3 regions of the Streptomyces sp. UG1 genome follow, and region 1 is predicted to be linked to each of the others. Evidence: riboswitches for the same ligand, from Rfam matches in the RefSeq annotation. Region 1 holds a riboswitch; each other region holds the start of a gene.
The links. A riboswitch is a leader RNA that binds a small molecule or an ion and turns the genes downstream of it on or off. The one in region 1 is predicted to bind cyclic di-AMP.

Region 1 (3,266 bases):
ACCGACGGCGTCGCCCCGGCCCGGGTCAGCGCCGACTCCACACCTCGCCGGGCCGGAGCGTCCGGCGCCATGCTGATCAGGGGCTGTCCGGCGAGTTCGGCCAGTGGCAGCCGGGCGGTGCCGGTGGTGAGGGTGTGGCCGGGGGCGGACACCAGGACCAGTTCCTCCACGAGGATCGGCTCGACGCCGACGGTGGCGGGCAGCGCGACCGGTTCCCCCGGTTCGTAGGCGTGCGTGAGCGCCAGATCGACCTCGCCCGCCGCCACCGCCGCGACACCGGCCGACGGCTCGTAGTCGGCGACCGTCAGCTCCACGTCCGGATGCGCCCGGCGAAAGGCGCTCAGGGCCGGTGGCAGCAGATGGATGCCCGCCGTCTGGAAGGTGCCGAGCCGCAGGGTGCCGCCCGAGAGGCCGGTCAGCCGGGCCAGTTCGTGCCGTGCCCGGTCGAGCTCGTCGAGCACGCGCCGCGCCCGGGCCACCAGCAGCTCGCCCGCACCCGTCAGCCGCGTCCCGCGGTGGTGCCGTACCAGCAGGGCGGTGCCCGCCTCGCGCTCCAGCTTGGCGAGCTGCTGGGAGAGCGCGGGCGTGGTGTAGCCGAGCCGCTCGGCGGCCCGGGTGATCGAGCCCGCCTCCGCGACCGCCACCAGGGCGGCGAGCCGGACCGGGTCGTACATGCGGACCCCCGATCTGCCTTAAGCGATGCTTTAGGGCTTCCCAGGATATTCCTAATACCTGCTGAAGGCCTCAGCGCGGCAGTCTGGACCGCATGGACGCTCAGCTCATCGCCTTCACCGGGGTCGCGGCCGGCCTGGTCGCCATGCCGGGCGCCGACTTCACCGTCGTCGTACGCAACGCCCTCGTCTCCCGCCGGGCCGGCATCGCCTGTGCGCTCGGGATCGGAGCCGGACTGCTGGTCCATGTGACGCTGGCGGTGGTGGGGGTCGCCGCGGTCCTGGCCGCCGTACCGGACCTGTTCCGCTCGCTCCAAGTGGTGGGCGGCGGCTATGTGTTGTATCTCGGCGTCCAGACGCTGCGGCAGCGGCACTCCGCGGCCGGGGACACGCACGGGCGGTCCACCGCGCGACCGCTGCGGCAGGGCTTCGTCACCAACGCCCTCAACCCGAAGGCGTCCCTGACGTTCCTCAGCGTGCTGCCCCAGTTCGTGCCAGCGGGCGCTGCGGCGCTGCCCCGGACGCTGCTACTGGCCCTGATCGTGCCGGCGATCGCGCTGGTGTGGTTCCAGGCGGTCGCCCTGCTGGTGGACCGGCTCGGCAGGTGGCTGCGCCGGCCGCGCGCCGCACGGGCGGTCACCGTCGGCACCGGCGCCGCGCTGATGGCCTTCGGCGCGGCACTCCTGGCCGGGCCCGTGCTCGCCCTCTGATGCCCCGGGGGCGGTGACGGCGCGTCAGGCCGCCCGCACCGCCCCCGGGAAGGTCACTTGACCCGGCCGTACCAGACGCTCTTGGTCCAGATCTTCTGCAGCTTCACGACGTCCCCGGACTTCGGGGAGTGCCAGATCTTTCCCTTCCCGGCGTAGATGCCGACGTGGTAGACGTTCGACCCCGAGTGGAAGAACACCAGGTCTCCGGCCTTGCGGCTCTTGGCGGAGATGTGGCGGGTCTTGTTGTACTGCTGGGCCGCCGTGCGCGGCAGCTTCTTGCCCGCCTTCTTGAACGAGTACAGCGTGAGCCCCGAGCAGTCGAACCGGTTCGGCCCGGCGGCGCCCCACTTGTACGGAGAGCCCTTCTTGGAGGCCGCGACCCGAAGTGCCTTCGATGCCGGTGTGGCGGCCTCCGCCTCGGAGGCGAAGCCGGGAGCCACGATCGAGCCGCCCACTGCGGCGATGGTGAGGGCCGAGGCCGTACCGGCCCGGGCCATGAGCGACGGGACACGATTGAGCGCAGTCATGCGCAACCCTTCGTCAGCCGCCTGTGAAGGATGACCTGTCGGATTCGGGCTGGCGAAGTTGCCCGGCCGCGTTGCCGCGACTTCACCCCAAGGGTTGCTCGGCTCGAACGAACGTCCGCTCCGGCGACCCGCCTTGCTTGGGTCCTCCACTCCTGCCGATCCACTCCGTCGACCGGTCATCCGGGCGGCGGCAGGACTCGGCGTCCGCCCGGATCGCCCCGCCGCTGCGGCGGGGGCTTGTCGTCAGACAGGGATCTTGACGCACGGATGAACGAAATACCCAACGGAATCGGGGATTTGTGGTGTTACTCACCACTCACCCGTTCGGGTGGGTGGCCGGGTGTTCGAGGGGGTGTCCAGAGGGCCGAGGAGTCCCGGACCAGCGATGGAACGCCTCATTCCGCCTGGGGGTCATGCCTCTTGCGCAACCCTGGCGGGCGCGCAAAAAGTAGGCTCGGCTACGCCGAAAGGGGGTAGCTCGACTGGTCCGTTTCAGCTCGGTTCCGGACGCCTCGTCAGCGGGCCGGGACGCCCGGAATCAAGCTGTACGCGTCGTCAACTGTCGGAGCGCGGCGGCACCGTGACGCGAGCCGTGCGGCGCTCTCCGTCCAGCACGCGCAACGCACGCGCCAGCGTGGGCGCGTGCAGCTCCGTCTCACCGCGCTGGTGCATCAGCGCCAGCGCGTCCCGCAGCTCGGCCGCCCTGCTCACCAGGGCCTGGGCGGCGCGCAGCCCGCGGTAGGTGTCGCCGTGCTGCGCCGGATTGATCCGGCCGAGCAGGTCCACCACATCCAGATAACGGTCGATCAACTCCCCCTCCGCACGCGTCAGCGCGGGCAGGGGCGGCAACTCGGGTGGCAGCACCGGCCGATCACCGCCCCGTCGGCGGGGCCATCGTGGACCTGCGGTTGGGGATGATCCGGTCCGCCAGCCCGTACTCCACGGCCTCCTGTGCGGTGAGGACCTTGTCCCGCTCGATGTCCTCGGCCACCTGCTCGCGGCTGTGCCCGGTGTGCTCGGCGAGCATCTCCTCCAGGCGGGCCCGAACCCGCGTCAGTTCGTCGGCCTGGATCGCCAGATCGCTCGTCTGCCCCTGGACCGGCTCGGGCAGCGCGGGCTGATGGATCACCATCCGGGCGCCCGGCAGCACGAACCGCTTGCCCGGTGTGCCCGCGGCCAGCAGTACGGCGCCGGCCGCGCCGGCCTGGCCCAGGCAGATCGTTTCCACGTCGCAGGCGACGTACCGCATCGTGTCGTAGATCGCCGACATGGCGCTGAACGAGCCGCCGGGCGAATTGATGTACAGCGAGATGTCCTGGTCGGGGTCCTTGTGCTCCAGGTACATGAACTGGGCCATC
Region 2 (3,266 bases), on a different contig from region 1:
TGAGCGGGACTCCGCAAACAAGCGGTGAAGCCGCGTCCGCCTTTCCGGCGGGCGCGGCTTCGCTGTTTTCGTTCGGACGTCGCCGGAATTCACGGCACAGCGGCGGCGCACCCGAAAAAGGGCAGCGTGAATTCACCGCCGCCGAATATCTGCTCTTTGTATACGGCGCCCGTGTTAATGCCGCAGGCTCGACATGTTTACGGCATGTTGCGAATTCCTCACACGCTCCGTGCGCTCGCCGCCCGAGCCGAAGCGCAGCCGGTGCGCGGACAGCGTGCGCTCGGTGTGCAGCGCCGTCATCGCGCGGGCGCGTTCGCCGTCGCCGCGCGCCACCGCGTCCACGATCGCGCCGTGCTCGGTCCAGGACTCCACGGGGTTGACCGGCGCCTCCACGGAGTACATCCAGGCGATCTTGTGCCGCAACTGGGTCAGCATCGAGGTCAGGGCGGGGCTGCCGGAGGCCTGGGCCAGCGTCTCGTGGAACCAGCCGCCCAGGGAGCGCAGGTCGTCGCTGTTTCCCCGCCTGGCCCGCTCCTGGCCCAGCCTGACCAGGCCGCGCAGGACCTTCAGATGGGCCTCGGTGCGCCGCTGGGCGGCCCGGGCCGCGCCGAGCGGCTCCAGGAGGGTGCGCATCTCCAGCAGGTCGGCGGCCTCCTGCTCGGTGGGTTCGGCGACGCACGCGCCCGCGTGCCGCCGGGTCACCACGAAGCCCTCCGCCTCCAGGGTGCGCAGCGCCTCGCGCACGGGGACGCGGGAGACGCCGTAGCGGCGCGCGAGCAGTTCCTCGGTGAGCCGACTGCCGCGCTCGTAGACACCGGCGACGATGTCGTCCCGGATCGCCGTGCACACCGAATGCGCCGGAATACGCATGAGCGACCTCCGCCTTAATCCCCGTGAAACGTCGACGAATGACGTGTTCCCAGTGACTCTATTGCAACCGGCCGGAATTTCCGACGGCGGGCCGGAATCCATGGATATTTTTTGGTCAGGCGATCGCTCGGAAACGCCGAAAGCCCCGGCGTACGGGCCCGGGGCTTCGGGGGCTGGCGCGAGGGCGTCAGACGTTCACGCCGTGCGAGCGCAGGTAGGCGACCGGGTCGATGTCGGAGCCGTACTCCGGCGTGGTGCGGGCCTCGAAGTGCAGGTGCGCTCCGGTGACGTTGCCGGTGGCGCCGGACAGGCCGATCTGCTGGCCCGGGGTGACGGTCTGGCCCACCGAGACGCCTATGGACGACAGATGACCGTACTGGGTGTACATGCCGTCGTTCATCTTGATCACGATGTTGTTGCCGTACGACCCGCCCCAGCCGGCCTCCACGACGGTGCCGGAGCCGACCGCGTGGACGGAGGTGCCGGTGGCGGCGTGGAAGTCGACGCCCGTGTGGCTGCCGGAGGACCAGACGGCGCCGCCGGACTTGTAGCCCGTGGAGATGTACGAGCCGGAGATCGGGGCGACGTAGGACAGCAGGCGCTTGCGCTCGGCCTCGCGGGCGGCGCGCTCCTTGGCCTCGCGCTCCTGCTTGGCCTTCTCGGCCGCCTTGAGGCGCGCGGCCTCCTTGGCGGCCTGCTGCGCGGCGGCGGCCTCCTCGGCGGCCCGCTCCTGGGCGGCGGCCTGGGCGTCGAGCTGGTCGGCGATCGAGTTGTCGACGGTGATGACGGGGATGAGGCCGGTCTGCTCCGCGGCGGACTCGGCGGCCAGCGCCGGAGCTGCCAGGGTGCCCATGACGCCGGTGGCGGTGATCGCGGCGGCGCCGGCCGCGCGGGCCGTGGTGCGCTCGAACCGGCTGGGCCGGCGATGCTTCCCGGCGGGGCGGCTCTTCCCGGTGGCGCAGGTGAACGCCATGTGGTGGCTGGTCCTTTCCTTCCCTCTCGCCTACCGGGTTAGCTGACGGGTTCGGAGCAGGAAGGTCTCCTACGGACCCCCTCGCGGCTGCGCGGGCGCCCGATTCACCCCAGGGACTTCGGGTGGGTCCCCGGCTCCCCTGGCTCGCGCCGTACGGGGACTCGGCGATGGCTGTCCGGTGCCGCGGGTGCGGCGCACTGCCTGACGGACAGCCCGGAAGACGCTAAGCGGGACATCTCTCAATCCCCAAACGGATCAGGGTTTTTGTAGCGCATCCCACAGGCCAGACAGGCAACCTCTCCCCAATTCGGGCATAAAGGGGCCCTGGTGACTCTTTCGTCACCAGGGCCCCTACGCGCGCGTGCCGGCGTCCGGCGCCGGGCTCGTGAGCTACTCGGCCGCCACGACGGTGACTTCGCCGATGCCGAGGGCCTCGACGGGCTCACGGATCTCGGCCGCGTCGCCGACCAGGATCGTCACCATACGGTCCACCGGGAAGGCGCTCACGGCGGCCGCGGTGGCCTCGACGGTGCCGGTGGCGGCGAGCTGCCGGTACAGCGTCGCCTGGTAGTCGTCGGGCAGGTGCTGCTCGACCTGGTCCGCCAGTGTGTTCGCCACGGACGCTGCGGTCTCGTACTTCAGCGGCGCCACCCCGACGAGGTTCTGCACCGCGAAGTCCCGCTCGGCGTCGGTGAGCCCCTCGGCGGCGACACCGCGCAGGACCTTCCACAGGTCGTCCAGGGCGGGGCCGGTGTTCGGGGTGTCGACGGAGCCGCTGATGGCGAGCATCGCCGCGCCCGTGCCGTCCGGCGCGGAACGCAGCACCTGGGCGAAGGCGCGCACACCGTAGGTGTAGCCCTTCTCCTCGCGCAGGACCTTGTCCAGACGGGAGGTGAGGGTGCCGCCGAGGCAGTAGGTACCGAGCACCTGCGCGGGCCACACGCGGTCGTGCCGGTCGGGTCCGACGCGGCCCATCAGCAACTGTGTCTGGACGGCGCCGGGGCGGTCGACGATGACGACGCGACCGGTGTCGTCGGCGGTCACCGGCGGGACGGGGCGCGGTTCGCCCGTGGAGCCGGTCCAGGCGCCCAGGGTGTCGCCGAGCAGGGCGTCGAGGTCGACGCCGGTGAGGTCGCCGACGACCACGACGGTGGACGTGGCGGGCCGTACATGCCGCTCGTAGAAGGCGCGTACACCCGCGGAGTCGATGCCGGCGACCGTGTCCTCGGTGCCCTGGCGCGGGCGGGACATGCGCGAGGTCGGCGGGAACAGCTCCTTGGACAGCTCCTTGGCGGCCCGGCGCGAGGGGTTGGCCAGCTCGTGCGGGATCTCGTCGAGCCGGTTGCGCACCAGGCGCTCGACCTCGGCGTCGGCGAACGCGGGCGCCCGGAGCGCGTCGGCGAGCAGGCCGAGCGCCTTGGGC
Region 3 (3,266 bases), on a different contig from region 1:
TGTCCCGCCGAGCCTGCTCCAGCGCAGGGTGCGCTCGCAGCGCGGCCAGCGCCTGCGCGTGCCGCGCGTCGTCGTTCAGATCGGAGTCCAGCAGCTCGCACAACGCGATGTCATCCGCCAGCCCGAGCCGCTCGGCCCGCTCCCGCAGCCGCAGCACGGGCAGCGTGGGAATGCCCTCGCGAAGATCCGTCCCCGGCGTCTTGCCGGACTCGTGGGAGTCGCTGGCGATGTCCAGTACGTCGTCCGCGAGCTGGAAGGCGACCCCCAGCCGCTCCCCGTACTGGGTCAGCACGTCGACCACGGTCTCGTCGGCGCCCGACATCATCGCCCCGAACCGGCACGACACCGCCACCAGCGACCCGGTCTTCCCGCTCAGCACGTCCAGGTAGTGCTCGACCGGGTCCCGGCCGTCCTGCGGCCCCGCGGTCTCCAGGATCTGCCCGGTGACCAGCCGCTCGAACGCCTCGGCCTGCACCCGCACCGCCTCGGGCCCGAGGTCGGCCAGGATGTGCGAGGCCCGGGCGAACAGGAAGTCGCCGGTCAGTACGGCGACCGAGTTGCCCCAGCGGGCGTTCGCGCTGTCGACCCCGCGCCGTACGGCCGCCTCGTCCATCACGTCGTCGTGGTACAGGGTCGCCAGATGGGTGAGCTCGACCACCACCGCCGACGGCACGACGCCCGGCGCATACGGGTCACCGAACTGGGCGGTGAGCATCACGAGCAACGGCCTGAAGCGCTTTCCACCCGCTCGCACCAGATGCTGGGCGGCCTCGGTGATGAAGGGGACCTCACTCTTGGTGGCTTCGAGCAATCCCTCCTCGACAGCCGCCAATCCGGCCTGGACATCGGCTTCCAGAGCCTGGTCCCGCACGCTCAGCCCGAACGGCCCGACGACGGTCACGAGGGGTCTCCTGTCTGCTGGTGTCTACTGGCGGTTACACGGTTTGTCGATAGGTCGCTGCCATCACTCGAGTCAGCGTATCCGGTCATGTTTCGATCACCGATGCCACCCACCCGTCCACCACGGGCGGTATCGGATCACGGCCGGTATTTTTTTGATCATCCGATAAGGCCGGATAAGTATCGACATATAGGGAAGCCGCGGCCCGTATCCCGCCCTGCACATCCGCACACCCTTCCCAGCGCTCCTCGAATACCTGTCGCACCGCCCGCCCGACCGGCCGACAAGGCCGGGATGCCCGGCACCCGCCAGGGGTGACTTCGCCTCCCTTCCGATCGCTATGACAACGACGTGCATCACCTGGGAGGTTCCGTCCTTCGCCGCCTCCAACGAGGTCATCCGCATGGAGGGCGAAGAGGTGGTTTTCAGCTGGACATGGGAAAAACGGACTCCACGGACAGCCAGTTAAAGGCGAGTTGGAGGCATTGCCCGATTTGCCATTCTTGTGATCGCCAGTGAATTGGGTCACTCGCGCCCACTTCGCGACCCGACCGGGCATCCCCCCTTCCACCCTTGCACGGAACGCAAGTTGAAGCTTGGCAACCGCAAAGGATCAAGCGCCCCATTCCTCTCAGACCATGGTCAATCCGCACGTCAGACAGCCATGGCACTTGTTCCGGGCATGTGCTCTCGCATACGTTCCCGCTCGTCGGGCGGACGCCGAATCCTGCCGCCGCCCAGTCATCCATCGACGCAACTCACACACGCACGGCAGGAGCGGGGGACCCAGGTAAGTCGCCGGACCGGACGCCTTGATGGCGCGCCGAACCGGCTAGGGGTGAATTCGCACCGTCGCACGGCGGCGCGGCCGGGCATCTCCCGCCCGAACCCGACAGCTCACCTCGCAGGCGACGGAGAGGAACAGCGCCATGCCCCGAGGCAAGCACCGCCGCCCCCGCACCAACCCGCTCACCCGCCGTGTCGCCATCGCCGGAACCGGCACCGCCGCCCTCGCCCTCCCGCTCCTGAGCGCGACCGGCGCGGGCGCGGCGGAGTCGACCGCAGCCAAGCCCGGCCCCGTCACGTACACCACGAAGAAGGGCGACACGCTCTACGGCATCGCGGACCGCTACGACGCCCAGGGCGGCTGGCGGCAGCTCTACAAGGACAACCGCAAGGTCATCGGGGACGACCCGCGGCTGATCCACCCGGGCATGGACCTGAAGGTCCGGACGACGAAGAAGGCGTCCGCGCCGAGCAAGGCGTCCGCGCCCGCCAAGCGGTCCGGCGTCGCCAAGGCCACCCAGTCCTCCGTGAAGTCGTACCCGAACAACCTCGACGGCTGGATCCGCAACGCGCTGGACATCATGGCGCAGAACGGAATTCCCGGGTCGTACGAGGGCATTCACCGCAACATCCTCCGCGAGTCCTCCGGCAACCCGCTGGCCATCAACAACTGGGACTCCAACGCCGTGGCGGGCACCCCGTCCAAGGGCCTGCTCCAGGTCATCGACCCCACCTTCGCCAGCTACCACGTGCCGGGGACGGTGTACGACCCCTTCGACCCGGTCGCGAACATCGTGGCCGCATGCAACTACGCGGCCGCGCGTTACGGCTCCATCGACAACGTGAACGGCCCCTACTAGGCCCTATGGGGCGAAATCCACCAATTCGCCCGTAAAGAGTCTCTCGAGGACGACGGCGATGCCGTCGTCCTCGTTCGAGAGGGTGATCTCGTCGGCGATCGCCTTGAGTTCGGGATGCGCGTTGGCCATCGCGACACCGTGGGCGGCCCAGTCGAACATGGGGATGTCGTTGGGCATGTCACCGAAGGCGACGGTGTCGCGCGGACCGAGACCGAGGTGCTCGGCGGCGAGCGCGAGACCGGTCGCCTTGGTGATGCCGCATGGCTGGAGTTCGACGGTGCCGGGCCCCGACATCGTGACCGTCGCCAGGGAGCCGACCACCGAACGCGCCGTTGCCGCCAACTCGTCGTCGGACAGGCTGGGATGGCGCAGCAGCACCTTGCTGATCGGCTCGCACCACAGGTCGTCCCGGTGCATCACGCGCACGGCGGGCAGGGTGGGGTGCGGCATCAGGTACCCGGGCTCGATGAGCGTGAGCCCGTCGACGCCGTCCTGGTCGACGGCCGCGTACACCTGCCCCACCTCGGCCTCGATCTTGCCGAGCGCGGTCTCCGCCAGCTCCCGGTCCAGCGTCACGGACCACAGCAGACGGTCGGCGCCGGCGTCGTACAACTGCGCGCCCTGTCCGCACACCGCGAGCCCCCTGCTGCCCAGGACGTCGAGCAACGGCCGCACTCTGGGCGCCGGCCGGCCGGTCACGACGAGGTGCTGGGCACCGG

Region 2: another riboswitch for cyclic di-AMP. It lies ahead of ACP4J3_RS42030 (M23 family metallopeptidase); the one in region 1 lies ahead of ACP4J3_RS49050 (C40 family peptidase).
Region 3: another riboswitch for cyclic di-AMP. It lies ahead of ACP4J3_RS07050 (transglycosylase SLT domain-containing protein); the one in region 1 lies ahead of ACP4J3_RS49050 (C40 family peptidase).

Annotation. Positions count from the first base shown of each region.
Region 1 is NZ_JBNGGG010000084.1:12,945-16,210, reverse strand. It holds gene ACP4J3_RS49060 (LysR family transcriptional regulator) at 1-674, opposite strand, end outside; gene ACP4J3_RS49055 (LysE family translocator) at 767-1,381, shown strand; gene ACP4J3_RS49050 (C40 family peptidase) at 1,435-1,908, opposite strand; cyclic di-AMP (ydaO/yuaA leader) riboswitch at 1,912-2,089, opposite strand; gene ACP4J3_RS49045 (hypothetical protein) at 2,464-2,772, opposite strand; gene ACP4J3_RS49040 (ATP-dependent Clp protease proteolytic subunit) at 2,780-3,266, opposite strand, start outside.
Region 2 is NZ_JBNGGG010000050.1:61,614-64,879, reverse strand. It holds gene ACP4J3_RS42035 (GntR family transcriptional regulator) at 175-870, opposite strand; gene ACP4J3_RS42030 (M23 family metallopeptidase) at 1,058-1,843, opposite strand; cyclic di-AMP (ydaO/yuaA leader) riboswitch at 1,856-2,020, opposite strand; gene ACP4J3_RS42025 (M16 family metallopeptidase) at 2,234-3,266, opposite strand, start outside.
Region 3 is NZ_JBNGGG010000005.1:29,161-32,426, reverse strand. It holds gene ACP4J3_RS07055 (polyprenyl synthetase family protein) at 1-901, opposite strand, end outside; cyclic di-AMP (ydaO/yuaA leader) riboswitch at 1,641-1,825, shown strand; gene ACP4J3_RS07050 (transglycosylase SLT domain-containing protein) at 1,831-2,547, shown strand; gene ACP4J3_RS07045 (HAD family hydrolase) at 2,551-3,266, opposite strand, start outside.